2 regions of the Longimonas haloalkaliphila genome follow, and region 2 is predicted to be linked to the other one. Evidence: predicted binding sites of a transcription regulator. Region 2 holds the regulator's gene; the other holds the start of a gene.
The links. Region 2 encodes HrcA, which represses chaperone genes, less so after heat shock. Its sites were predicted from a motif close to TNTTAGCACTCNCNNNNNGNGAGTGCTAANA; they were not measured.

Region 1 (3,222 bases), 160 kb from region 2:
CTGCCCGAAGCGGTCGAGCACGCGCCCCAGGATTGCGTCGATGGTGCCGGTTTCGCGCACCACCGCCAGCGCGCCGCCTACGATCAGCACAAAGAAGATGATGCCCTGTGCATCGGCCAGTGCTCGGGGGATGACGGTGAACAGCTCGGTGATAGAAGCGCCGCTTTGTTCGTCGAGCGTCTCGAAGGTGCCAGGCACGACCACCTCACGTCCGGCATCGTCGGTAGTCATCTCAAAGGCGCCCGCCGGAATGATATGCGTGGCCGTCCATGCGATAAGCAGAAAGCCGAGAAGGAGCACCAGCGTGTGCGGCACCGAAACGCGTTCGAGCAGTTCGCGGAGCATAGGAGGATAGAAGCTTGACAGAAGAGACGCGTTCGGTGAAGGCTGCGTGCGGCGTTCGGTTCCGGGTTGCAGGTCTGGGAGCAGACAGTTGATGCACCGGCTGGGCCTCCGATTCAGTTTCTGCGTGCCAGTTTCTGCCCGTGTCAGCGCATGTCAGCATGCTCAGGGGCCGTGGTAGAAAACACCAGCGCTGCCACGATAAAGAGTCCAGCCGTGCCGCCAAGCAGGGCGCCTGTCAGGGCACGCGAGAGCGGGATATTTGTCCAGAGTCCAAGCCACGGTCCGGCCCAGTCGATCAGGGCCGGAAGAAGGCCTGCGGCCAGCCATGCGGGATGAATGCGGGGCAGAGTGCGGCGTATCAGTCCCCACCATCCTCCTACCGCCACGCCGATCACAGCCCCGCTGTAGACGCCGATACAGCGGTCGCACACCGCCAACGGGGTACCATCGAGGTGCGGCATACGGGCTGGGATCTGGTGGCAGAAGGGGGCAAACGCCTGCATGAATACCGCCTGCAGGTGGGTTGGCAGCCAGGGAGGAGCCAGGGCGAAAAGCAAGAGAACGAGCGCCGTGATCTGCAACCCAAGCCACCCCCAGCGGGCACGCGCCACGGTGTCAAATGGTGGAGGCATGTTACGTCGGGAAGAGCATATGATCTTACGTTAAAAGGAGCTACAAAACGGAACACCCAGCAAGGGGTCTGGTTCAGCGAAGTGGTATTGTTAGCACTCACCACAGGCGGGTGCTAATAAGAAAACCGATCCATGCTTTACGCTGGTAATCATTCATCAAAGAGGGATCTACTATGGCAAGCATTAAACCACTGGGCGACCGCGTTGTGGTCGAACCCAAACCTGCAGAGGAAAAAACGGACAGCGGCCTTTACATTCCTGATTCTGCTCAGGAGAAGCCGCAGAAAGGCACCGTCGTTGCCATCGGCCCCGGCCGCGTGGAGAACGGCAACAAGATTGACCTGACCGTCTCTGAAGGCGACCAGGTGCTTTATGGGAAGTACTCGGGCACTGAAGTAACCCTCGACGGGAAGGATTTCCTGATCATGCGTGAGAGCGACATCTTTGGTGTCGTAGAAGACTAACCGCGTCTTCAGCGCAGGAAGGTAAATCTTCTTTCCGCGTTCTGTAGCCGCCGGATCTTGCAGGCGGCCCCCAAACTTTGAGTTTACTCAATAACCACCTACCAACGTACTATGGCTAAACAAATTGTATTCGACGCAGAGGCGCGCAACGCGCTGAAAGAAGGCGTTGACAAGCTGGCGCGCGCCGTAAAGGTGACGCTCGGCCCGAAAGGCCGCAACGTCGTAATCGAAAAATCCTTTGGCGCCCCTACTATCACGAAAGACGGTGTATCGGTCGCGAAAGAGATTGAGCTTGAGAAAAAGCTTGAGAATGTCGGCGCACAGATGGTCAAGGAGGTCGCTTCGAAGACCTCGGACGTAGCCGGCGACGGCACGACCACGGCGACCGTTCTCGCCCAGGCGATTGTAACGCAGGGCCTGAAGAGCGTAACCGCCGGGTCGAACCCGATGGATCTGAAGCGCGGCATTGAATCCGCCGTAAAGGCCATTGTGGCTGATCTGCACACGCAGAGTAACCCGGTTGAAGGCAAAGACCGCATCTCGCAGGTCGCTACCATTTCGGCCAACAATGACGACGCCATTGGCGAACTCATTGCGGATGCGTTTGACCGTGTCGGCACCGATGGGGTCATCACGGTTGAAGAAGCCAGCGGCATCGAGACGTATCTCGAAGTCGTGGAAGGCATGCAGTTCGATCGCGGCTACCTGTCGCCGTACTTCGTGACCGATTCCGACGAGATGGAAGCGGTGCTCGAAGATGCATATGTGCTGATCCACGACGACAAGATCAGCAACATGAAGGACCTGCTGCCGATTCTTGAGAAGGCATCGCAGGCTGGCAAGCCGCTGCTCATCATTGCGGAGAACATCGAAGGCGAAGCCCTCGCTACGCTCGTAGTGAACAAGCTGCGCGGTACGCTGAAGGTTGCTGCCGTGAAAGCTCCTGGCTTCGGCGACCGCCGCAAGGCCATGCTCGAAGACATTGGCGTACTCACCGGTGGCACCGTCATCAGTGAGGAGAAAGGCTACCGCCTCGAAAACGCCACGCTCGACTACCTCGGGCAGGCCAACCGCATCACGATCGACAAGGACACCACGACGATCGTGGACGGAGCCGGTCAGGAAGAGCAGATCAGCGCTCGCGCCAACCAGATCCGTCAGCAGATTGACAACTCTTCTTCGGACTACGACCGCGACAAGCTGCAGGAGCGTCTTGCGAAGCTCTCTGGCGGCGTAGCGGTGCTCAAGGTCGGTGCAGCTACCGAGCCTGAGATGAAGGAGAAGAAGGCCCGCGTTGAAGATGCGCTCCACGCCACGCGTGCAGCCATCGAAGAAGGCGTGCTGCCCGGCGGTGGCGTTGCGTACCTGCGTGCGCTGCACACCCTCGATAACCTCGACGTAGAGAATCAGGATCAGGAGATCGGCATCTCGATCGTGCGCCGCGCGCTCGAAGAGCCGCTCCGTCAGATCTCTTCGAACGCCGGAATGGAAGGTTCGATTGTGGTGCAGCGCGTGAAAGAAGGCGAAGGCGACTTCGGCTTCAACGCCCGCACTGAAGAGTACGGCCCGCTGCTTGAGCAGGGCGTCCTCGATCCGACGAAGGTGACGCGCAGCGCACTGGAGAACGCCGGATCGGTTGCCGGACTGCTGCTTACCACCGAATCCGTAATTGCTGACCGTGAGTCGGAAGACGATGACAACGGCGGCGGCGGAGGCGGTGCCCCGGGAGGCGGCGGAATGCCTGCCGGAATGGGCGGAATGGGCGGAATGGGTGGCATGAT
Region 2 (3,222 bases):
CGCTTTCTTTGAATGTTTCAATGCTCTCGCGAAGGTCCCCGAGCCGCGCCCACCCAGACGTCGATGATTCGATACGTAGCCAGACCGCGTCGATGCGGTCGTCGGCGGCGGCTTTGCGAAGTGCGCTGTTCACGTCGTTAAGGTCGAACCGGGGCGCATCCCCAAACGCTTGAGCAAAGGGATCCTGAACCGCGCGTTCTGGAATAGCTCCCTTAACGTCGATCGTCAATACAGAGTTAGGCTGAACCGAGGGGGTTGGGTCGGACGAGAGCGCAATTGCAAAAATGAATAGCACACCGAACGCAATGAGAGCACCCAGCGCGATGAGTGTGCCCAGCGCACTGGCAAGAAGCGTGGAAAGAAACCGCATAAGAACAAAAAAAGAGCCGCGTGAGCAAAAAAGAAGACGCATCTTACTGGTTCAAGGACCAGAAGACACGGGCAAGAGCCATCAGTTTAAATAGACAATAAACCGTGCTGCGTTGTGTATACGTGCAAGCACGACGTTCCGTTACAGGGTAGACTGCGCACACAACATGAAGAAACTCCCGTGGATACAGCCAAGTACGCAACGATACAGTATGTAGGTCACAAAATGCAACAAGCGCAGCGCTTTGCCGCGCTTTTTTGTGAAACGTTATGTGCTCGTGCTCTTAACGTACAGATGAAATGCGTTCAATCAGGCGTTCTGTAGATATCCGAGCCTCGAAACAATACAAAGAAATAGGTTCCATACACCACGGTTTTCTGCGATGAGATTGCAGGTGACACGCTGCCGGTACGTTGTATACGTGTACAGAGCACACGTATACAACGTAAGCACTAACGTTAGATGCAGGCTGGAACGGCTACGTGCGACCCGCTAACACCATATACCTACGTACTTCCATGTAATGTAAGATACCCCTGCAGAATGCGATCTGTATCGCATTGTTGCGCTGCGTAACGCGGCCCTGATTTCCACTTGCATTCGCTGTTTGTATGAAGCAACGATGCCTATGAGCGCGTCTACAAGTTCTGCATCATCTAACCGTTCGAGCGCCCCGCGCTCTGATGACCGTCCGCCCTTGAGCGAGCGAGAGCGTCATATCTTGCAGTTAGTCGTGCAGCACTTTATCGACACCGCCGGTCCGGTCGGGTCGCGGTCGCTGGCGCGTCAGTTCGACATTGGGCTGAGCCCGGCCTCGATCCGCAACACGATGGCCGACCTGGAAGACATGGGCTACCTCGACCATCCGTACACATCGGCGGGGCGGATGCCCACGCAGATGGGGTATCGTACCTTTGTGGACGAACTCATGCAGGCGCCGAAGCTCTCAGACGCCGACCGGCATGCCCTTAAGGGACAGCTGGCCCAGCTGGTGAGCGACACCGATGAGATGCTACGTGAAAGCACCAAGCTGCTCAGCAAGCTGTCGAACCTGCTCGGCATGGCGCTAAGTCCAAGCCTTTCCACAGCCATGCTGGAGCGGCTCGATATCGTGCCGCTGACAGGCCCCCGCTTGCTCTTTGTGTTAAACGTGAGTGGTGGACTGGTCAAGACCATCGTGCTTGAGTTTGAGGCCGACGTTGATCGGGCTGACCTCGACCGTGTCGTGTCGATGCTGAATGAGCGCCTGGCCGGGCTCACGCTGGCCGAGATTCGCGAGACGCACGAGGAGCGCGTACGTGGGATCGAGGATACCACCGGTATCGTCGATCTGGTGCGCGAGCAGTCGACACCGCTCTTTAGTGAGCCCCAGCAGAGGCGTTTGCAGATTGGCGGTGCACAAAACCTGCTCAACCAGCCCGAATTCCAGGAAACCGACGACGTGCGCCACTTCTTTGAGCTGCTCGAAGACGAGACGCTCATGGTGAATCTCCTCGAAGACCTGGGCGACATTGCACCGGATGCCGCTGGTAATACATACATCCGAATCGGAAGCGACAACGATAATGACGAGATGGCTTCGTATTCTGTTGTCGTGTCGCCCTACCGCATGGGAGATACCGTTGGGACACTGGGGCTCATGGGACCTACCCGTATGGATTATCGCCGGGCCGTGGCGCTTGTGCGTACCATGGCTAACGTGCTCAACCAGTCAGACCCCAGTGATGCAGCGTCTTAGGCGATATACCGCTACAGCATGACCGTATTCCAGAGCCTACTCCCTGAAAGGGCTGCAGCGCAGAAATGCCTGCTCGATCGGACAACCGCACAAGACTGGCGCGGAAGACCGGCATACAAGACACGAGCGACCGAATCGTTCAACACCGACACTACCCCGCTTTATGGCTGCCCACAACGTTTCAGACACAAACTCTTCAGAGAAAAATATGCCCGACACAAACGCTGCCGAATCATCGACCAACGTATCCGAAGATCCGCTGCTGAACGACGAGCCTGATCCGGCAGCCCCCGAAACGCCTCCCTCACAGAGCAGCGAGTCCACCGAAAGCGGCGAGGCGCAGGCGCGCATCGAAGCGCTTGAGGCAAAGGTGGAGGCGCTTGAAGCCGAGCGTGATGCTGTAAATGAGAAGTTTTTACGTAAGGCTGCCGAGCTTGAAAACGTGCGAAAGCGCCTCTCCAAGCAGGCCGAGCGGCAGTTTGAAGCTGGAAAGGCCGAGGCGATCAACGCAGTACTTGGCACGATAGACGATCTTCAGCGCTCTATGAATGCTGCCGAAGAGTTCAAGGAAGAAGACAAGCTCGAAGCTGCATACCGGTCGCTCCACGACGGACTCGAATTGGTCCACACGAACTTCCTGAGCGCTATGGGCGATATTGGCGTTGAGCGTATTGAGGCCGAGGGGCAGCCTTTCGACGAGCAAGAGCACGATGCAATGATGCAGCAGCCCGCCCCTGAAGACGTAGAGCCGGGTACCGTGCTACATGAGGTACGCGCTGGCTACCGCATGGGCGACCGGATTATTCGCCATGCGCAGGTCGTGGTTGCGAAGTAGCCCTATCACGCCGACACCTATACGTACAACTACATGCACACCGCCTTCGTGTAACACCGTCCTTGCACCGACAGGAGGCCAGGTATGCAGAGAGGATAACATCCTGAACAAGTCTGCACATCCTGGCATTCTAATTGTTGTACCACCTGCCGTGTGTAGATGCATGTGCGGTCTTCTGCGCCCCTCTGTCTTGCTTGTTTGCCTGATTTTCTACTACCCTTATGCCCGAAGATTACTACGACGTACTTGGCGTTTCACGCGATGCCTCGGAACGCGAAA

Region 1: groES (co-chaperone GroES) is a predicted target of HrcA. The motif match lies at 1,066-1,096, and genes of this name have one in related genera.

Annotation. Positions count from the first base shown of each region.
Region 1 is NZ_AP043948.1:3,729,705-3,732,926, reverse strand. It holds gene ACZ48V_RS14650 (YfcC family protein) at 1-345, opposite strand, end outside; gene ACZ48V_RS14645 (DUF2085 domain-containing protein) at 489-977, opposite strand; gene groES (co-chaperone GroES) at 1,151-1,441, shown strand; gene groL (chaperonin GroEL) at 1,553-3,222, shown strand, end outside.
Region 2 is NZ_AP043948.1:3,571,790-3,575,011, reverse strand. It holds gene sppA (signal peptide peptidase SppA) at 1-370, opposite strand, end outside; gene hrcA (heat-inducible transcriptional repressor HrcA) at 999-2,108, shown strand; gene ACZ48V_RS13990 (nucleotide exchange factor GrpE) at 2,272-2,943, shown strand; gene dnaJ (molecular chaperone DnaJ) at 3,165-3,222, shown strand, end outside.